3 regions of the Pantoea sp. PA1 genome follow, and region 3 is predicted to be linked to each of the others. Evidence: predicted binding sites of a transcription regulator. Region 3 holds the regulator's gene; each other region holds the start of a gene.
What was found. Region 3 encodes PhoB, which activates phosphate uptake and scavenging genes when phosphate is short. Its sites were predicted from a motif close to CTGTCATAAAACTGNCNNAT; they were not measured.

Region 1 (7,339 bases), on a different contig from region 3:
CCATATTCACTCCTCGTTAGTGGTCTCATCACAAGCTTAACGGCAAATCGGCGCAGAGCGCGGCCCGCCGTGCTTTTTCGCCGGGCCACCGCACGTCAGGTAACTTTTCACTGCTGGCAGAGGAGGTTGCCTCTGTCAAAAAAGTATTGCTACGCATATTGCAATGCGCATCAAGCCGCCATCGGGTAGCGGCTGAGTGTATGTTTTAGTGGGGACTGAATGAAGGCCTGGCACTTATACTGGATCAATCCGGCAAATCCTCCATTCATCTCAACAACTCTTGCGAAAAAACCTCGTTTCGATGATCACTAAATAGCCAACTTCATTTTTTTCTGATAATTTTTTCTTACTTTATTCTGAAGTTAAGGAAAGGCTCGACATAACCTAACTTTATCAACAACCTGATTAATATAAGAAAAAACAAACCCAATCCTTTTACATCCCGGCAACTTCATTACACAAGCTAATGAAGTCCAAACACACGGCTCAGGTCGAACAGAAACAGGGTGAGCAATGGATATTTTCAATAACCTCAATGGTCTATCAGCTAAGATTCAGCAACAGGCAGCAATTATTCAGACAGAAGAAGCTACTAAAAGCGCTTTTGTCATGCCCTTCATCAGCCAGATACTGGGATATGATGTTTTTGATCCCACAGAAGTTATACCTGAGTTCATTTGTGATGTCGGAACAAAAAAAGGTGAGAAGATTGATTACGCCATTTCTAAGGGCGGTGAAATTCAAATCCTGATTGAATGTAAAAAAATTGGCGAGCCTTTGAATGTTAAACATGCTTCGCAGCTGTTCCGTTACTTTCATGTGACTAATGCCCGGATTTCTATCTTAACAAATGGCCAGCTTTATAAATTCTTTACCGATCTCGATGCACCAAACAAAATGGACGAGAAGCCTTTTTTAGAACTGGATTTGTTGGATATTGACGAACACGTAGTGCCAGAACTGGTTAAACTAACTAAAACGGCTTTTGATGTTGATTCGATTGTCAGTGCAGCCGGTGAGCTTAAATTCATCAGCCAGATAAAAAAGATGATTTCCAGTCAATTCAGCGAACCCGATGAGGACTTCGTTAAGCTTTTTGCCTCACGTGTTTATGACGGCATACTCACACAAAAAGTCAGAGAACAATTTTCTGTTCTGACTAAAAAGGCTGCTACACAGTGGCTCAATGATCAGGTGAACGAACGACTCAAGTCGGCAATTAGTGGCGGAACCATGGTATCAACTCAATCCAGTGCCGATATTTCCAAAAGCAGTACTGACGAAAAAAGTGAGGCAGACAGTAGTAACATCGTTACTACTGAAATGGAAATTGAGGGATTTCATATCGTAAAATCGATAATCAGAAAAGTTATTGAACCTCAACGTATCACTTTTCGCGATACCCAAAGCTATTTTGGCATTTTGATTGACGACAATAATCGTAAGCCGATTTGCCGCCTTCATTTCAATCGGAGCCAGCTTTATATCGGGTTGTTTGATGGCGAGAAGAAAGAGACCCGCCATCCGATAACATTGCTAAACGATATCTACAACTTTACCGATCTGTTAAGAGAGACCGCACAGCAATACAGTTAAAGTCAGGAAGCCAGGATGTTTTCCTGGCTTTACTTATCCCTGTGTGTCCCGGCTTTTATCATCCGGACTGTCGCCGTTCTCGTTCCCCTGGCTCTTCTCCACTTCCTGGGGATGGCCCATTGAGAGCGCCGTGGCGCTGGCCGGATCGAACAGTGACAGGCTTTCAATCTGGTCAACCATGATCACCTTACGAAACGACATCGCATCTTTCGGTGTCGAGTCGAGCGTAATGCCATGCTCGGCATACCATTTGCTGTAGTTGTGCTCCACCGCCAGCTTCAGCGTCTTGCTGTCGCGATAGCCGCTCAGCATCGGAATCAGCACAATGTTTTTGGTGCTCTCATATTCGAACGTGGAGGCGTGAACCATGCCGATGTAGATGCGGCGGGACTTCAGCGTGATCCACGCCAGTTCACCCTCTTCCATGCACTGAAACAGCAGTTGCTCCACGCCGTTAGATCGGGAGAGCCGCTGATAGAGATCTTTACGGCCTGAAACGTTCAGCCGTGCGCTGCCCGCCCAGTTAGAGCGGTAAAGACAGAGCAGGATCGCGAAGGCCAGCATAATGACGACCGGAGCCTGGATGCCAAGAAAGCTCCAGTTCATGAACTCCACCTGCCACTTCAGATGGGCGCCCGGTATAACCTGAACAGCATTTGCCAGCGCGGAGATGCCCAGCAGCAGCAGCCAGACAAGGCCGGTGGCAAAGACCCCCTGCAGGACAAAAATACAGCCATACAGCGCGACCAGGAAATAGACGTCCCAGCCTGATGAGCGGCGGATTTTAAAACGGCTGTTGAGATCGCGGCTGGTGTACCAGTAACCACTCACCATCAGGACCATGAATATTGCGGTACCCACCTCAGACTCCCTTTAACGCGTTCACATGGCGGGAAAAATCTTCGTGGACTTCCTCGCTCAGCGTGTTGACCGAGATATTGCCGTTCTCATCAATGATGATGCGTTCACCTTCGGCAATCGAGTCGTTGATATCCTGGCGGGTCATGATCTGCAGAAATTTCTCGGGACTGGCAAAGACCGACTTAATAAACCTGAACATAGCGATCCACTTGTGAGTCAAAAAAAGAAGTATGTGACTGAATCCACACTCTCGCCCAATTAATTTCAGGGGAAATTTCTTAAAATCAGCTAATTAGCGAAGCGGTAAGGCGTTGTTTCCGGCGATTTTTTCCTGAAAACCTCAACGTTACCAGCGGCCTGGCGTCGCAGACGCCTCCTGCTCTGTTGGATTGAGCTGCGGGGACGCGGCGCGCTCTCCCGGCCAGGAAAGACTAAGCTCAAGGGTCATCCGCGTACTCTTACCCTGTCTGAAACGCATCGAGGAAAGTTTGCATGAAACTACGAACACTGGGCCGTACCGATCAGCGCGTCTCTGAAATTGGCTTTGGCGCCTGGGCTATCGGCGGAACCTGGGGAGAGGTCAGCCTGGAGGATGCCAGAGCCGCACTGCATGCCGCGCTGGATGCGGGCGTCACCTTTATCGATACCGCCGACGTCTATGGCGATGGCCGCTCTGAAAAAATCATTGCCGAGGTGCTGAAACAGCGCGGCGGCGAACGCCCTTTCGTGGCTACCAAACTGGGGCGGCGCCTCTCTCCCCATGTGGCTGAAGGCTACAATGCGAAAAACCTCAACGATTTCATTGACCGCTCGCGGGATAATCTGCAAACCGACACGCTGGATCTGGTCCAGCTGCACTGCCCGCCCACCGAGGTCTATTACAGCCCGGAGGTGTTTGCGGTGATGGATGAGATGGTGGCCGCCGGAAAAATCCGTCACTACGGCGTATCCGTTGAGAAAGTCGAAGAGGGTCTGAAGGCGCTGGAGTTTCCCAACGTCGCGTCCATTCAGCTGATTTACAACATTTTCCGCCAGCGTCCGGCTGAACGGCTTTTGCATGAGGCGAAAAGCCGAGATGTGGCTATCATCGCCCGTGTGCCGCTGGCATCAGGCGTGCTGACCGGCAAAATGCATGCCGACAGCGTGTTTGCCGCTGACGATCACCGCACCTTTAACCGTCATGGCGAAGCGTTTGATAAAGGAGAGACCTTTTCCGGCGTGCCTTATGAGGTGGCGCTGGAGGCGGTTGAGGAGATTCGCCGCTTTGTTCCGGGCGACATCACGATGGCCCTGTTCGCGCTGCGCTGGATCCTGATGAACGACGATGTCAGCGTGGTCATTCCCGGTGCGAAAAACCGCCAGCAGGCGGAAGCGAATGCGCGTGCCAGCGGCGTTGACGCGCTCTCTGCGGAAACGATGGCGGCGCTGAAGCAGCTCTATCAGGAGAAGATCGCGCCCCACGTGCATCAGCGCTGGTAAACGGGCGTTACAACGCCTGGGCGCAGGCCCAGGCGGAACTCCAGGCCCACTGGAAGTTATATCCCCCCAGCCAGCCGGTCACGTCCGCCACTTCACCAATAAAGTAGAGTCCCGGCACCGCGCGCGCCTCCATGGTTTTTGAGGAGAGCTGGGTGGTGTCCACGCCGCCCAGCGTCACTTCGGCGGTGCGATACCCCTCGGTGCCGTTTGGCTGGATGCGCCAGGCGTGCAGGGTCTGCGCCAGTTCCGTTTGCTGTCGGCTGTTGAGCTGCTTCAGCGTGACATCCGGCACCACGTTCAGCGCCTGCAGCACTTCCACCAGCCGTTTCGGCAGGATTTTTGCCAGACTGTTTTTCAGGCTGAGGTTAGGATGGGCGTCGCGCTGCGCCGTCAGAAACGGTGCCAGCGGGGTGGCGGGCGACAGATCGACCGTCACGAACTCACCCGGCTGCCAGTAGCTGGAGATCTGCAACACCGCCGGGCCGGATAGCCCGCGATGGGTGAAGAGCATCGCCTCTTTAAAGCGGGTACCATCCTCTGCATCGATGGTGGTGTCCAGCGCGACGCCAGAGAGCGTCTGCAACTGCTCCAGCAACGGTTTATGCAGGGTAAAGGGCACCAGAGCGGCCCGCATCGGGAAGACGCTCAGCCCGAACTGCTCCGCAATTTTGTAGCCAAACGGCGAGGCACCCAGACCCGGCATCGACAGGCCGCCGCTGGCGATCACCAGCTTTTCAGCCTGCACCGTGCTGCCGTTGAGTTGCAGCGTATAACCGCGCTCATCGCGCGTGACGCTGAGCACTTCACTGCGCAGCCGCAGAGTGACATTGCCCCTGTCACACTCGGCCAGCAGCAGATCGACAATCTGCTGCGCAGAGTCGTCGCAGAAGAGCTGGCCCAGGGTTTTCTCGTGCCAGGCGATGCCGTGGCGATTAACCAGATCGATGAAATCCCACTGGGTATATCTGGCCAGCGCCGACTTGCAGAAGTGGGGATTGTGCGACAGATAAGCCGCCGGTTCTGTGTAGAGATTGGTAAAGTTGCAGCGCCCGCCGCCAGACATCAGAATTTTGCGGCCCGGCTTCTTGCCATTATCCAGCAGTAATACGCGGCGTCCCCGCTGTCCGGCCTGGGCGGCACAGAACAGGCCTGCGGCCCCGGCACCAATGATGATAACGTCAAACTGTTCCACTGCAGCTCACTCATATAACAGGAAAGGCGCAGATTGTAGTGATCTGCTCACTGAGACGCCAGCGTCAAAAAATTGCCGTAAATGTGTCATAATGTATCTGCTTAATATCTAACCCTTTTTCGCTGACTTACGCGTCAGGCTTACAACGAAAGGTCAAATTAGGGCTATATTTTCCTTTCCCATACAGCACGTTGTCGCGGATAATGCGCCGCGTTCATGTCCTCCAAAAATGGCGTAACGTTTATGCTACATCTGTTTGCTGGTCTAGACCTCAGTACGAGTCTGTTATTGGTTCTTGCCCTGCTGTTTGTATTGTTTTACGAAGCGATCAACGGTTTCCACGACACGGCCAACGCGGTTGCGACGGTCATCTATACCCGTGCCATGCGTGCCCAGCTTGCTGTGGTCATGGCAGGCGTATTCAACTTCCTTGGCGTGCTGCTCGGTGGATTGAGTGTCGCTTACGCTATTGTTCATATGCTTCCCACCGACCTGCTGTTAAATGTGGGATCGGCACACGGTCTCGCCATGGTGTTTTCTATGCTGCTGGCGGCGATTATCTGGAACCTCGGCACCTGGTATCTCGGTCTGCCGGCCTCCAGCTCCCATACGCTGATCGGCGCCATTATCGGTATCGGTCTGACCAACGCCCTGATGAGCGGCACCTCGGTCGTTGATGCCCTCAACATCCCGAAAGTGCTGAATATCTTCCTTTCTCTGATCCTGTCGCCGATCATCGGCCTGGTGATTGCGGGTGGCTTAATCTTTATTCTGCGCCGCTACTGGAGCAGCACCAAAAAGCGTGCGCGTATTCATATGACGCCTGCTGACCGTGAGAAGATCGACGGCAAGAAGAAGCCGCCGTTCTGGACCCGTATTGCTCTGATTGTATCGGCAATCGGTGTCAGCTACTCGCACGGGGCAAACGACGGCCAGAAAGGCATTGGTCTGATCATGCTGGTCCTGATTGGTGTGGCTCCGGCGGGGTTCGTGGTCAACATGAATGCCTCCGGTTACGACATCACGCGCACCCGCGATGCGGTCAATCACCTGGAGCAATATTATCAGCAGCATAGCGCCTCGCTGACGCATATCATCCAGATGGCACCGCCAAAACTGCCGACACCGGAAGAAGTGCCGGCCACCAGCCCGCAGGAGTTCCACTGTGACAGCGCCCGCGCACTGCAGGCGGTTCAGCGTGCTCAGGGACTGCTGAATAACCTGCAGAGCTACGATCAGCTGACGGTTGAACAGCGCGGTCAGATGCGTCGTCTGCTGCTCTGCATCTCCGACACCGCCGACAAGGCGGCGAAACTGCCGGAGACCACGCCCGATGACAAACGCTTCCTCGGTAAGCTGAAAAGCGACCTGCTCGGCACCATCGAGTATGCGCCGGTCTGGATCATTATGGCTGTGGCGCTGGCGCTGGGCACCGGCACCATGATTGGCTGGCGTCGTGTCGCCACCACCATTGGTGAAAAAATCGGTAAAAAAGGCATGACCTATGCGCAGGGCATGTCAGCTCAGGTGACGGCCGCGCTGTCGATTGGCGTCGCCAGCTACACCGGTATGCCGGTTTCGACCACGCACATCCTCTCCTCATCCGTTGCCGGTACCATGCTGGTTGACGGTGGCGGATTGCAGAGCCGGACCATCAAGAACATCGCGATGGCGTGGGTCTTCACCCTGCCGGTCTGTATTGTGCTGTCAGGTTCGCTCTACTGGATTGCGCTAAAACTGGTGTAATGCAACTGGTGTAATACCAGCTAAAAAGGGCGACTCCGGTCGCCCTTTTTTAATGCCAGATCGCCAGCGCCACCAGGCTGATAATGACCAGTCCGCACAGCGCGCTGGTCAGAATAAACTGCCCCCGCACCCGCTCGCAGCGCCGGATAAACTCATCGTCATGATGGTCGAGATAGCGCTTAGCCCAGATATAGGTCACCAGCCTCACCTGCTTGCTCGGCTGACCGTGAGAGGTAAAAAAGCCCGCGCCGTCGACATACTGATAGAGCAGTGGATCGCACCCCCGTAATACCGCCAGCAGTGCGCGCAGAGATGAAAAATAGCGCGCCATATTCACGATACATACCACACAAAGCGCCCAGAAAAGCGCAACCGTGCTGATCATATTCTCCCCCCTCCCGACTGGCGGCGCAGTCGCTGACCCAGCGATAAATCCCTGAGCAAACCTGCCGTCATCACCAGCCA
Region 2 (7,339 bases), on a different contig from region 3:
ACCGGGGCACTCCAGGCCTCCAACGACGCCGCATCGTTCTGGTTCAGTGCGAGAGTAAGCAGCGAAAGTTCAGCACACTTCTGCAGGGCGAAAGCGAACCAGCTTTTGACCTCATCATCCAGACGGGTTTCCACGCTGAGATCGATCGGGCTGTGCAGCAGCGAGCAGGAGGAGCCGATCCAGACCTGTTCCCGCTGTGCAATCACCGGTTGCAGACGGCTGAACCAGCGGCTGAGATCGGCGCGCCAGACGTTACGCCCGTTGATCACCCCGAGTGACAGCAGCCAGCTGGCGGGCAGTTGCTGATTCAGCTGCTGGAGGTCATCGTGGCCATGAACCAGATCGACATGCAGGCCCTGCACCGGCAGTGCGCGAATCACCTCAATATTCTGTCCGATGCTGTCAAAGTAGGTGGTCAGCAGCAGTCTGCTGTGACCCTGCAGCGCGTCATACGCCGGTTTGAAGGCGTCGCGCCACGCCTGCGGCAGTTCCAGGGCCAGGGCCGGTTCATCAATCTGCACCCATTCGATGCCCCGTCTGGCCAGTTCTGCCAGCACCTGCTGGTAGACGGGCAGAATCGCTTCCAGCAGCGACAGGCGCTCGAACGGCTCACCTTTCACTTTGCCCAGCCACAGATAGGTTACCGGCCCCAGCAGCACCGGCTTGATGTTGTGACCCAGCGCCAGCGCCTCATCGACCTCGTCCAGCAGCTGAGTCCAGGTCAGTTTAAACCGCTGTCCCCGGGTAAATTCCGGCACCATGTAGTGATAGTTGGTGTTAAACCATTTGGTCATCTCTGCCGCGGCGGCGGGTTCCCCGCTGGGGGCTCGACCGCGGCCCAGGCGGAACAGGGTGTCCAGGTCAACGCTGCCCTCCGGGTTCTGATGGCGTGCGGGCACGTTGCCCAGCATCAGGCTGGTGGTCAGCACATGATCGTACCAGGCGAAATCGCCGACCGGCAGCAGATCGACACCCGCCGCTTTCTGCTGTTGCCAGTGGCGGGCGCGCAGTTCACGGCCCACCGCCAGTAAGTCCTGCTGCGAAATATCACCCGCCCAGTACTGCTCCAGTGCTTTTTTCAGTTCCCGGCGCAGGCCAATACGGGGAAAGCCGAGGGTGTGGTTCAGAATAGTCATGTGCTGTTCTCCAGATAATCTTTCACGCTGGCTTTTACAGGCAGCCAGAGAGGTTTAGCCGTCCAGATGTTTACACTGCTATAATCTGCGGGTACTGTATGTGGCTCAAGCGCAATATGTTCATTTTCGATGTGAAGGACCCTCATGATTGAACTCAAGCACCTGCGGACGCTTCAGGCTCTGCGCAATACGGGATCGCTGGCGGCGGCGGCGGCCCAGCTTCACCAGACGCAATCGGCGCTCTCTCATCAGTTCAGCGACCTGGAGCAGCGGCTGGGATTCCGCCTGTTCGTGCGTAAAAGTCAGCCGCTGCGGTTTACGCCGCAGGGCGATATTCTGCTGCAGCTGGCAGAGCAGGTGTTGCCGCAGATCCAGCACGCCCTGCAGGCGTGCCATGAGCCGCATCAGACCACGCTGCGGGTGGCGATCGAGTGTCATAGCTGTATTCAGTGGCTGACCCCCGCACTGGATAAATTCCGTCAGAGCTGGCCGCAGGTGGTGATGGATTTCAAATCGGGCGTGACCTTTGATCCTCAGCCCGCTCTGCAGCAGGGTGAGCTGGATGTGGTGCTGACCTCCGATATTCTGGCGCGCTCCGGCCTGTTCTACTCCCCGATGTTTGATTATGAAGTGCGGCTGGTGCTGGCAACGGATCATCCTCTGGCCCAGGTGGAGCAGATTGCCCCGGAAGATCTGGCTGATGAGGTGTTGATGATCTATCCGGTACAGCGTCAGCGTCTGGATATCTGGCGTCACTTCCTGCAGCCTGCTGGCGTCAGCCCGGCGCTGAAAAGCGTCGATAACACCCTGCTGATGATTCAGATGGTTTCCGCGCGCATGGGTATCGCGGCGCTGCCGCACTGGGTGGTGGAGAGTTTTGAGAAGCAGGGTCTGGTCGTGACCCGCACGCTGGGTGAGGGGCTCTGGAGTCGTCTTTATGCCGCCGTGCGCGAAGGTGAACAGCGGCAGCCGGTGCTGGAAGCCTTTATCCGTTTCGCCCGTCAGCACGCCTGTGAGCATCTGCCGTTTGTGCGCGATGCTGCCCTGCCCGGTGCGGTGTTGCAGCGGTAACCGGTCGGGCACAAACCTGCGCGAACGCTGGCAAAATCCCCTATAATGCGCAGCCTGTCGACTGACCATGAGAAGATCTCACCATGACTAATAACGATATTCTGCGCAGCGTGCGCTACATGCTTAATCTGAGCGATGCCGGAATGGTGAAGATTTTTGCGCTGGCGGAATGTGAGGTACCCGAGACGGATGTTCAGGCGTGGCTGAAAAAAGATGACGACGCCGCGTTCCGTCCCTGCCCTGATGTGCTGATGGGTTATTTTCTGAATGGCCTGATTTTTTACCGTCGTGGTAAAAGTGAAGAGGCGCCTGCCCCGTCGATCGAGCGCAAAATGAATAACAACATCTTCATGAAGAAACTGCGTATCGCGTTCGATCTGAAAACGACCGACATTCCTGACGTGCTGAAGCGCGCAAACTTTACCGTGTCGCAGGCGGAAGTAGGGGCGATTTTCCGCAAGCCTGACCATAAGAACTACCGCGAGTGTGGCGATCAGATTCTGCGTAACTTCCTGAAAGGGCTGGCGATGATCCAGCGTCCGAAGAGTGATAAGCCGGCTTAATTTTTGATCGCTTCTGACCCCTGCGTGGTCAGAGGTGGCGCATCTGATCGCAAAGAAAGCCTGCATCCATGCAGCACGGCCTCGCCATCCCTGGCTCGGACGCTTTGCTCCTCAGCTGCGCCCCCCCTTCCCTCCCGCTTCATCAGGGCTTTGACAAGAGCAGCACCGGGCCTGCCATTCCCTCCTTCATGCTCGCACTGAGCCACGCATTTAACAGCGATGAGGCTGTCACGCCTCCAGGCTTTACTACCCTTGCATCACTCCTTCATGCTCGCGCTGAGCCATGTATTTAACAGCGATGAGGCTGTTGCGCCTCATGGGCTGGCGCGTCAGAAGAGCGAAGCGTCCGGGCCAGGGATGGCCCGGCCGATCCACAGGGAAGTGAGATTCCTTCGCGATCGGACGCGCCAGCCCGGGAGGCCTCACCTGACCCACAGCTACTGATTAGGTACGATTCTCCTTTAAGATCGGCTACTACGCCCCACCACCCAGCGCTTATGCACCCACAGCGAGGCGAGGATCACCAGCGCACCCGCAATAAAGCTCGGCCAGTGCGGTTTCTCCTGCCAGATTGCCAGATTCACCAGCAGCCCGGCGGGAACGTGCATGTTATTCATAATGCCCAGCGTGCCGGCATCGACCTGCGTTGCACCGTAGTTCCACATAAAATAGCCCAGACCGGAAGCCGCAACGCCCAGCCAGATCAGAATGCCCCACTGCAGGGAGGTGGTCGGCAACTTCTGCGGATTACCCCAGGCGCACCACGCGATCACGGCAATCACAACCGCACCCAGATAGAACCAGGAGAAGGCGGTGTGCTGCGGCATCGGACGGGTCTCCTGCAGACGCTTATACCCAACCATTCCCGCCGCAAAACAGATGTTTGCCAGCTGCACTAACAGCAGCCCGAACCAGAAATGATCGCTGACTTTGTCATAACGGATAATCGCCGCACCGGCCACCGCCAGCAGCGCACTGAACACATAACCGATGCGCAGCGGACGACGGCTGATCAGATCGTAAATCAGCGTCACATACAGCGGCGTCATCACCGTAAACAGCAGAAATTCTGAAACGCTCAGATAGAGATAGGCTTCAAAACTCAGCAGATACATCACCCCGAGCTGCAGCATCCCCACCAGCATATAAAGCAGCAGCGTTGAAGGGCGGTAGCCGCGCCAGCGCAGGAAAGGCAGGAAGACCAGCGCAGCCAGCGCCAGACGCATCAGAACGGAAAACCAGCTGTCCACCTGCCCGGCAAGGTATTCGCCAATCAGACTGAACGAAAAGGCCCACAGAATAGTGGTAATAATTAATAAGAACACGGTCATGACCCTGAAATTAACAGGCCGCCAGTGTAAACAATGTGCTGCCATCAGGCTGTGAAATCTGGTTGACATCTGACTATAAAACATTCGATCAGAATCTTTAAGCAGCGCACCGTTTACACAGACTGACATAACTGTCGACAGAACCGCTTTTCCGCCAGACAAAATGCGCGAAATGATCCATCAGGTGAACACTTTCGCTCTCAACTGTAATAAAACTGTAACAAATGTGTCATTCATCACAGTAACGCTGCGCAACTAACACTATTCTTTGCGCGAAATGGAACATCGGATGGCCATTTTCTCCTCTTTTCCTGCTTCAACCTGCCGGGAATTCAAAAACCATAATGTGCCCTGGAGGGCCTCACTGATGCTGAGCATTTTTAAACCTGCGCCACGCCAGCCACAGGTGGCAGAGGATCGTGTCGATCCCCTCTACCGTCGTCTGCGCTGGCAAATTTTCATCGGGATCTTCTTCGGTTATGCCGCCTACTATCTGGTCAGAAAAAACTTTGCGCTCGCGATGCCCTATCTGGTCGAGCAGGGTTTTTCGCGGGGCGATTTAGGGTTTGCCCTGTCGGGCATCTCCATCGCCTACGGCTTTTCAAAATTCATCATGGGATCGGTGTCGGACCGCTCAAACCCGCGCGTCTTCCTGCCGGCTGGCCTGATTCTGGCCGCGGCGGTGATGCTGATCATGGGATTTGTGCCCTGGGCGACCTCCAGCATCATGGTGATGTTTGTACTGCTGTTTATCTGCGGCTGGTTTCAGGGGATGGGCTGGCCGCCGTGCGGACGCACCATGGTTCACTGGTGGTCACAGAAGGAGCGCGGCCGGATCGTCTCGGTCTGGAACTGCGCCCATAATGTGGGCGGCGGTATCCCCCCGCTGCTGTTTCTGCTGGGCATGGCGTGGTTTAACGACTGGAAAGCGGCGCTCTACATGCCCGCTTTTGGCGCGATTGCCATTGCGATTCTGGCCTTTGCGCTGATGCGCGATACCCCGCAATCCTGTGGCCTGCCGCCGATTGAAGCGTATAAAAACGACTATCCGCCCGACTACGATGCCAGCCATGAAGAGGAGCTGACGGCAAAGCAGATCTTCATGAAGTACGTGCTGCCGAACAAGCTGCTGTGGTACATCGCGCTGGCCAACGTGTTTGTCTATCTGCTGCGCTACGGCATCCTCGACTGGTCTCCGACCTATCTCAAAGAGGTGAAACACTTCACGCTGGATAAATCCTCCTGGGCCTACTTCCTGTATGAATATGCGGGGATACCGGGGACGCTGCTCTGCGGCTGGATGTCGGATAAAGTGTTCCGCGGCAATCGGGGGGCGACCGGGGTGTTCTTTATGACGCTGGTCACCGTCGCGACCGTCATCTACTGGCTCAATCCGGCGGGTAACCCCGGCGTTGATATGGCCTGTATGATCGTGATTGGCTTCCTGATCTACGGTCCAGTGATGCTGATTGGTCTGCACGCGCTGGAGCTGGCCCCGAAAAAAGCGGCAGGAACGGCAGCGGGCTTTACCGGCCTGTTCGGCTACCTGGGTGGGTCGGTGGCCGCCAGCGCTATTGTCGGTTACACCGTCGACTACTTCGGCTGGGATGGCGGCTTCCTGGTGATGATCGCAGGCTGCGTGCTCGCCGTTATTCTGCTGCTCCTGACCATGGTCAGCGAACACAGACACAAACAGAAAATCGCCTGACGGCATAAAAAAAGGGCCGGATAACCGGCCCTTTTCATTCATCTGCTTATGCGAGGTAGAGTGCGCGCAGCGTCTGCGGCACCGCATCATCCGCATTCGATCCAATCACTTCCAGCGCCGGCAGCGTATCTTTCAGCCGCTGATGGGCGTTCTGCATGATACAGCCCTTGCCCGCCATGCTCAGCATCTCCACATCGTTCATGCCGTCGCCAAAGGCGATACAGCTTTGCAGCGAATGACCCAGCTGCTTCGCCACGGCTTCCAGCGCATGCCCCTTCGACACGCCGCCCGCCATGACCTCCAGGCAAGTGGGTAATGAGAAGCTGACGTTAACGCGGTCACCCCAGCGCGCTTCAATGGCCTGCTCCATCGGGATCAGATGTTCAGGGTTTTCGCAGGTGAAGAAGACTTTGCTGATGTTATCGGTTGGCAGCAGACCTGGCTCATAGACCTGATAATTGAACACCGACTCGCGGAAGTAATCCTGTTCCGCCGGACTTGAGCGGCTGACAAACCACTCATCATCCCGGTAGACGTGAGTCAGGATTTCGTTGTGATGATATTGCAGGCCAAACAGATCGCTGGCGATGTCGGCATCCAGATTGTGACTGAAGACCAGTTCGCCCGCCGCGTTGTGAACGCGCGCGCCGTTTGAAGTGATCATATAAGCCGGAATCGCCAGGCTGTCGCGCATCTGTCCGACATCGATATGATGACGGCCGGTCGCGAAAACGAAGTGGATATCTCTGGCGACCAGCTGCTGCAGCGTTTCGCGTGCAAACGGGGTCAGGCGATGTTCGGGAGAAAGCAGCGTGCCATCCAGGTCGGATGCAACGATGTGGTACATGAAAACCTCGGGTATCGGAGTCTGCCGGCTTTCGCCGGTCGGATAAATAACGTCAGTGATGCGCTGAAAAGAAGTCGACCACTGCATGGAGCGCTTCGGCACGCATCGCGTCTTTTTCAAACAGGATCTCATGACGCGCGCCGTTGATCACCCGCGGCGTGTTGCCCTCACACGGATGACCCGCCGCAGCCATCGCGGCACAAAACAGGTCCTGCGAACGGTTATCGACCACCCGATCCTCGCTGGCCTGTAACAGCAGCAGCGGCGTGGTGATCTTATCCACCTGACTGATGATGTTGCGACCGGCATGGATGCCTTCGCGCACCCAGTGATAGGTCGGCCCGCCAACGCGAATCGCCGGATCATCAGCATAAAAGCGCAGGTTACGCCGGTAACGCTCAGCACTGTGCGTCAGCCGGTTGATGCCAAACGGATGCGCGCGCCAGCGTCCGGTGCCGAGCGCATACCCATCGCGCACCGCCGGGCGTTTCTCCGCCCAGTCGAGTATCCGGTGGGTCAGGAAGGCGGGCAACGGCAGCGCAATACCAAACATCGGGGCCACCAGGGCAACCGCATGAAAAGCCTGCGGCTGCCGCGCCAGAAACAGCGTTAATATTGCGCCCCCCATCGAGTGAGCCAGCGCATAACGCTGCTGATAGTGTCCGCTGACGATCTCTTTCAGA
Region 3 (7,339 bases):
GCTTCGCGCAGTGCCTCGGTTTGTTGTTGCAGCGCAGCCCGGCGCTGCTGGTTAGCACTGACTTCCAGTGTGCTGTAGGCCCCGACGGCGGGATGGGTGCAGGAGCCGCACAGCGGACAGGGCTGATCGGCGGTGAGCCGGGCGCGGTAGTCGCTGAGATCGACAATCTGCTGCTCCAGCGCGCAGATTTTTTCCACATCGTCCAGCTGCTGTTTTTCGCGTTTCCACGTCTCACGCAGCGTCTGCAATTCCGCTTGGCTCTGCTGATGCGCTTTTTCCAGCGCGTGTAGCCTTTGCTGGCGCTGGTCCAGCTGCTGGTGCAGCGGCTGCCACTGCGTTGAGAGCAGCAGCAGTTGCTGACGCGCCGGACGGCTGCTCTGCAACTGGCTTAACGCCTGACGCACTGCAGCAGGCGGATGCTGCTCCTGAAGCGAAGTTAGTGCTTGCTCCGCCTGCGACAGCGCCTGGCGGGCCTGTTGCTCCGCCTGCTGGCGCGGCAGTGCCTGTCGGGCCTGCTGCTGCTGTTCCGCCTGCTGCGTGGCGATCTGCTGCTGCTGCTGATTGCGCTGTTGCGTCAGTCCCGCCAGCGTCGCTTCACGCTGTGCCAGCAGGGCAAAGTTTTCCTGCCACAGCGGCAGCGAAGCACCCCAGTGCGCCAGATCGGTCAACTGCTCACGTAACTGATGCTGTTCAGCCATCGCCTGCTTCAGGCGGGTCATCTGACGGGTCTGCTCCGCCAGGGTTGCCTGAGTCTGATCAAGATGCTGTTGCTGACGGGCGTTTTCCTGCTGCTGCTCCTCATTGTGCTGCTGCAGGGCGCTGATGCGCTGATCCAGCGGCAACACCTGTTCCGTCAGCAGGGTCTCCTGCTGCTGCTGTTCCTGCTGTGCCTGCTGGCGGGCAAGCTGAGTGGCCGCATAGCGCTGCTGATGCTGCTGATGCTGGCTCTGCGCCTGCTGCTGCTGATCCGTGAGCTGCTGACAGCGATGCGAGACCTGCTGCTGCTCGGTACGCAGGGCGTCGCGCTGCTGCAGCGCGCCCCGCAGTTTTTCAGCCGGTTCGCTGCGTGCCAGCCGCTGGCGATCGGGCTCAGCGGCCTGTAAGGCCGCGCTGGCCTGCTGCAACGCCGCCTCCGCCTGCTCACTCTCCCGCTGTAGCTGCTGTGCCTGTTGCTGCCACTGCTGTTGCTGTTGCGCCTGCTGATAGCGGCTGCTGAGCTGCTGTTCCGCCTGGTCCAGCCCGGTCAGCTGCTGTTGCAGCGCCTCGCGCGCCTCACTCTCCAGCAGGGTCATCGCGCCCGCCTGGCTGCGCAGCAGGTCCAGCTGGGTTTTCGCCTCTTTGTGGCGCTCATAAATGGCGGCTGAGATCAGGCCGTAGATTTCGGTGCCGGTCAGCTCTTCGAGAAGTTCGGCGCGTTCACTGGCTCTGGCATTGAGAAACGCGGCGAACTGGCCCTGAGAGAGCATCATCGAGCGGGTGAAGCGTTCAAAATCGAGCCCGGAGAGGGTTTCCGTCAGCTTCAGCTTGTCACCCACCTTATCGGCCACGATGGTGTTGTCGGCGCAGCGTGCCAGCTCAACGCGCGGGGCCTGCAGCTTGCCGTCGGCGGCACCGCGCGCGCGGTTCTGACTCCAGAAGGCGCGCCAGGCTTCACCCTTAATCTCAAACTCTACCTCAGCCAGACATTCCGCGCAGTCGCGGGTCATCAGCGGGTTCTGGCTCTGGGAGATCGCGCCCAGGCGCGGCGTCTGGTGGTAGAGCGCCAGGCAGATGGCATCCAGCAGGGTGGTTTTCCCGGCACCGGTGGCACCGGTAATGGCGAACAGGCCGTTGCTGGCAAAAGGTTCGGCGCGGAAATCGATAAACCATTCACCGCGCAGGGCATTCAGATTTTTAAAACGTAGCGTAAGGATCTTCATTGGGTCTCTTCCATGGCGGCCAGCGTCTGACGAAACAGGGTGGTCATCTGATCGATCTGCTCCGCCTCTAAGCCCTCATCCAGCGCCAGCCGGCGGGCGAAGACCTCTTCCACCTTCAGCTCGCTCAGGGTTTCATTGTCGAGCCGCGCCAGGCTCTGCTGCCGCTGTTCACGGCTGCGGCGCAATAGCAGCACCTCGACGGGGAGCGTGGCGGTCAGCGTTTCCACCTGCCGTTGCAGATCGCTGAGGTACTCCTGGGTCGTGACTTCGATATCGAGCCAGATCGGTTTCTCCGGCTGCTGCCCGCTGAAGGTGTTTAACTGTTCAGCAATCTGCGCCAGCGATCCTTTCAGCGCCTGCATCGGCTGAGTCTGCGGCACCACCAGCGGGGTGACCGCCTGCAGGCCGCTGGCCGTCAGCTCCAGCAGGAAGACGCTTTTTTCACTGCTCAGCTCATCAAAACTCAGTGGGATCGGTGAGCCGCTGTAGCGGATATGCTCGCTGCCGGCGACGCGCTGCGCGCGATGAATATGGCCCAGCGCAATGTAGTCGGCGGCGGGAAAGGCGCTGGCCGGGAAGGCGTCCAGCGTGCCGATATAGATGTCACGCACCGAATCGCTCTGGCTGACGCCGACGGTGGTGAGATGGCCGGTGGCGATCATCGGCAGCGCATGGCCCAGTGCCTGTGCTGCGGCGAAACGCTGCTGATAGTGGTGAGCGATCGCCTCCAGCAGCGAGGTCTGCTTGTCGCGTCCCGACTGACCCGCCCGGCTGCGCAGGATGTCGCGCGGCCGCAGGTAGGGAATCGCACAAAGCAGCGCCCCCGGTTCACCCTGACGGGTGTTGAGCAGCAGCACATCATCGTCCTGTGGGGTGGCGATCACCCGGGTATTGAGACAGGCGAGCAGCTCGCGCGACTCATTCAGCGTCGCCACGGAGTCGTGGTTGCCCGCCAGCACTATCAGCTGACAGCCGCTGGGCTGCAGCGCCACCACAAAACGGTTGAACATTTCGCGCGCGTAGCTGGGCGGCGTGCCGGTATCAAACAGATCGCCCGCGATAATCAGCGCATCCACCTGATGCTGTTCAATCTGGATCAACAGCCAGTCGAGAAACGCCTGATGTTCGGCCGCCCGGCTTTTGTTGTAGAAGAACTGCCCCAGATGCCAGTCCGCAGTGTGAATAATGCGCATGATGAGTCCCTGCCGTTGTGATTCGCCCGGCGATTATACTGGCTCTGCGGCCAAAGCAAAAAAGAGTCGCTGCACTGTCATAATTGATTACCTATGTGGTTACAGGCAGGTTATGTTTTTCATAAAAGTGTCACAAATCTGACGCATAATGGCGCCGCGAATCTCAGTGACAGCCGTCATAATCAGCAGGAGAAATAATGGCTAAGCGCATTTTGGTTGTGGAGGATGAAGCCCCCATCCGTGAAATGTTGTGTTTTGTTCTGGAGCAGAACGACTATCAGCCAATCGAGGCGGAAGATTATGACAGCGCCGTGGCCAGGCTGATCGAACCCTGGCCCGATCTGATTCTGCTGGACTGGATGTTACCGGGCGGCAGCGGCATTCAGTTTATCAAACACCTGAAGCGTGAGGCGATGACGCGCGACATTCCGGTCATGATGCTGACCGCCCGTGGCGAAGAGGAAGATCGGGTGCGCGGGCTGGAAGTGGGCGCGGATGACTACATTACCAAGCCTTTTTCCCCCAAAGAGCTGATGGCGCGCATTAAAGCGGTGATGCGCCGTATTTCACCAATGGCGGTGGAAGAGGTGATCGAGATGCAGGGGCTGAGTCTGGACCCCTCGTCGCATCGCGTGATGTCCGAAACCACGCCGCTGGAGATGGGCCCGACCGAATATAAGCTGCTGCACTTCTTTATGACGCACCCGGAGCGCGTTTACAGCCGCGAACAGCTGCTGAACCACGTCTGGGGCACCAATGTGTATGTAGAAGATCGCACCGTTGATGTTCACATCCGCCGTTTACGTAAAGCGCTGGAGATCTCCGGCCACGATCGCATGGTACAAACCGTTCGCGGAACAGGGTATCGTTTCTCTGCCCGCTACTGAACGGAGCCTTTACCGTGCTGGAACGCCTCTCCTGGAAGAGATTACTGACAGAACTGCTGCTGGCCTGTCTGCCCGCGCTGCTGCCGGGCCTGCTGTTTGGCGGGCTGGCCTGGTGGCTGCTGCTGAGCGTGCTGCTGGTGCTGCTGTGGCATTTTCATAATCTGATGCGGCTGTCACACTGGCTGTGGCTCGACCGCACCATGACGCCCCCTGCCGGGCGTGCCAGCTGGGAGCCGCTCTTCTATGGGCTTTACCAGATGCAGCTGCGCAACCGGCGGCGGCGGCGCGAACTGGGCAATCTGATCAAGCGTTTCCGCAGCGGTGCCGAATCGCTGCCGGATGCAGTGATCCTCACCACCGAAGAGGGCACCATTTTCTGGTGCAACGGACTGGCGCAGCAGCACCTTGGCCTGCGCTGGCCGGAAGACAATGGCCAGAATATCCTCAACCTGCTGCGTTACCCCGAATTCTCCCGCTATCTTCGCCAGCGCGATTTTGATAAACCCCTGACGCTGGTGCTGAACAATAAACTGCACATGGAATTTCGCGTCATGCCCTACAGTGAAGGGCAGTGGCTGCTGGTGGCGCGCGATGTGACGCAGATGCATCAGCTGGAAGGGGCGCGCCGCAACTTCTTTGCCAATGTCAGTCATGAGCTGCGCACCCCGCTCACGGTGCTGCAGGGCTATCTGGAGATGATGAACGACTCAGTGATGAGCGAACCTTCGCGCAGCAAAGCGCTCCACACCATGTCGGAGCAGACGCACCGCATGGACAGCCTGGTTAAGCAACTGCTGACGCTGTCGCGCATCGAAGCGGCCCCGGCGATCGACCTGAAAGAGAAGGTCGATGTGCCGGTGATGCTGAAACTGCTGCAGCATGAAGCCGCGACGCTGAGCGGCGGCCGCCACGACATCCATTTCCACACCGATCCCCATCTGAAAGTGTTCGGCAACGATGAACAGCTGCGCAGCGCCATCTCCAATCTGGTTTACAACGCGGTGAACCACACGCCAGAGGGCACGCGGATCGATATCAGCTGGCTGCGCGGCAGACAGGGCGCGATTTTCCGGGTCTGTGACAACGGGCCGGGGATCACGCCGGAACACATCCCGCGGCTGACCGAGCGCTTCTACCGGGTCGACAAGGCGCGCTCACGCGCCACCGGTGGCAGCGGGCTGGGGCTGGCGATTGTGAAACATGCCCTGAGCCACCACAACGCGCGGCTCGATATCACCAGCGTGCCGCATAAGGAGACCTGCTTTACCTTTACGCTGCCGGCAAGGTTGATTGTCAGCAGCGTGATGCAGGAGAATGCCGTTCATTAACCGCTGCCGGAACTCTGCCATGCGCCTGCTTCTTCTCTTCCTTATAACGCTGCTGCCGTGTCTGGCGCTGGCTCAGCCCGGCACGCTCGCCGGCAATCTCAGCAGTGTCGGGTCTGATACGCTGGGCTATCTGATGACCCTCTGGAGCGAGGATTTCAGCCGTCAGGCTCCGGGCGTTAACGTGCAGGTGCAGGCCTCCGGCTCCTCTACGGCCCCGACCGCGCTGGCGGCGGGGGCGGCGCAACTCGGCCCGATGAGCCGCCCGATGCAGGCGGATGAACGCCAGGCGTTTGAAGCGCGCTACGGCTACCCGCCGCTGGCGGTGCCGGTGGCCATGGATGCGCTGGTCGTCGTGGTCAACCAGCGTAATCCGCTGCAGCAGATTGCGCCCTCGCAGCTTGATGCCCTCTTTTCAGTGACCCGCCTGTGCGGTGCACACAGTATGCCGCGGTTCTGGGGCGATCTTGGCTTAACCGGCGCTGAGTGGCGTAAACGGCCGATTCAGCGCTATGGCCGCAACTCCGCCTCCGGCACCTGGGGTTTCTTCAAGCAGCAGGCGCTCTGCAAGGGCGATTTTCGCCGCGACGTGGCGGAGTTTCCCGGCTCGGCTGCGGTGGTGCAGGCGGTAGCCGGGAACCCGCGCAGTATTGGCTATGCCAGTTTTGGCTTTCATCTCAGCGGCGTCAAAATGCTGGCGGTGAAGAACGATCAGGGGCAGGCGATTGCCCCGGATGCGGAAGCTATCCGCAGTGGCCGCTATCCCTGGGCGCGTCCGCTCTATCTCTATGTCAATAAAGCGCCCGGTAAGCCGCTGCCGCCGCTGGTGGCCGCGTTTCTGCAGCAGGTGCTTTCCGCGCAGGGACAGCGTCGGGTCAGTGAGGCGGGCTACCTGCCGCTCTCTGACGCGCAGATGGCGCAGGCGCGTGCAGCCCTGCAGTAATCCTCTAAGTTGAATTTTTTTCATCATCGCTGAATTTTCTTCAGTTGCAGACTGAGGCCACTCATGTCACTCTGCATTCAGACATATAGCCATCCAGATGGCTATTTATATCAGAGTGCAATTATTTCCTGCCGCAATGATTGGCAGGAGAGACAGGAGTGATCATGCAAAGAGAAACCGCCCCGTTCCGTGCCGATACCGTTGGCAGCTTCCTCCGTCCCGCCGCGATTAAACAGGCGCGCGAACAGTTTTCAGCCGGCGAGATTGATGCGGCAGCGCTGCGTCAGGTGGAAGATGCGGCCATCCGCGATGTGGTGGCTAAGCAGCGTGAGAACGGCCTGAAAGTCGTGACTGACGGTGAGTTTCGTCGCGGCTGGTGGCACTTCGATTTCTTCTACGGCCTGGACGGCGTCGAGAGCTATGAAGCGGAGCAGGGCATTCAGTTCAATGGCGTGCAGACCAAAGCGCACGGTGTGAAAGTGGTGAGCAAGCTCGGCTTTCCGGCCGATCACCCGATGCTGGACCATTTCCGCTTCCTGCAGAGCATTGCCGGGGATGCGGTGCCGAAGATGACCATTCCCAGCCCCAGCGTGCTGCACTTCCGTGGCGGTCGCAAAGTGATCGACGCGGAGGTCTATCCCGATCTGGCGGACTATTTCGACGATCTGGCGCAGACTTACAAACAGGCGATTCAGGCGTTTTACGCGGCGGGCTGTCGCTATCTGCAGCTGGATGACACCGTCTGGGCTTACCTCTGCTCGGAAGATCAGAAGCGGGATATCCGGGCGCGTGGTGACGATCCGGCGCAGCTGGCGCAGACCTATGCCCGGGTGCTGAACAAAGCGCTGGAGGATAAACCGGCCGATCTGACCGTGGGTCTGCATGTCTGTCGCGGTAATTTCCGCTCAACCTGGATCTCAGAGGGGGGTTACGGACCGGTCGCTGAGATCCTGTTCGGCAGCGTCAACGTAGATGCTTTCTTCCTGGAGTATGACAATGCCCGTTCCGGCGGCTTCGAGCCTCTGCGCTTTATCAAGCCCGGTCATCAGCAGGTGGTGCTGGGGCTGATCAC

Region 1: the regulator PhoB is predicted to act here: its motif matches at 5,190-5,209, upstream of pitA (inorganic phosphate transporter PitA).
Region 2: the regulator PhoB is predicted to act here: its motif matches at 4,306-4,325, upstream of glpT (glycerol-3-phosphate transporter).

The regions. Positions count from the first base shown of each region.
Region 1 covers NZ_JBXGEE010000005.1:150,598-157,936, forward strand. Annotated here, with positions in the region: gene AC1V0D_RS18265 (SDR family oxidoreductase) at 1-4, opposite strand, end outside; gene AC1V0D_RS18270 (type I restriction endonuclease) at 514-1,596, shown strand; gene AC1V0D_RS18275 (hypothetical protein) at 1,630-2,457, opposite strand; gene AC1V0D_RS18280 (hypothetical protein) at 2,459-2,656, opposite strand; gene AC1V0D_RS18285 (aldo/keto reductase) at 2,950-3,936, shown strand; gene AC1V0D_RS18290 (BaiN/RdsA family NAD(P)/FAD-dependent oxidoreductase) at 3,944-5,128, opposite strand; gene pitA (inorganic phosphate transporter PitA) at 5,372-6,874, shown strand; gene uspB (universal stress protein UspB) at 6,924-7,259, opposite strand.
Region 2 covers NZ_JBXGEE010000006.1:206,226-213,564, reverse strand. Annotated here, with positions in the region: gene metE (5-methyltetrahydropteroyltriglutamate--homocysteine S-methyltransferase) at 1-1,136, opposite strand, end outside; gene metR (HTH-type transcriptional regulator MetR) at 1,281-2,207, shown strand; gene AC1V0D_RS19615 (YehS family protein) at 2,291-2,770, shown strand; gene AC1V0D_RS19610 (carboxylate/amino acid/amine transporter) at 3,232-4,095, opposite strand; gene glpT (glycerol-3-phosphate transporter) at 4,469-5,809, shown strand; gene yigL (sugar/pyridoxal phosphate phosphatase YigL) at 5,856-6,656, opposite strand; gene pldB (lysophospholipase L2) at 6,709-7,339, opposite strand, start outside.
Region 3 covers NZ_JBXGEE010000001.1:97,059-104,397, forward strand. Annotated here, with positions in the region: gene AC1V0D_RS00505 (SbcC/MukB-like Walker B domain-containing protein) at 1-1,919, opposite strand, end outside; gene sbcD (exonuclease subunit SbcD) at 1,916-3,112, opposite strand; gene phoB (phosphate response regulator transcription factor PhoB) at 3,310-3,999, shown strand; gene phoR (phosphate regulon sensor histidine kinase PhoR) at 4,014-5,327, shown strand; gene AC1V0D_RS00525 (PstS family phosphate ABC transporter substrate-binding protein) at 5,347-6,267, shown strand; gene AC1V0D_RS00530 (cobalamin-independent methionine synthase II family protein) at 6,432-7,339, shown strand, end outside.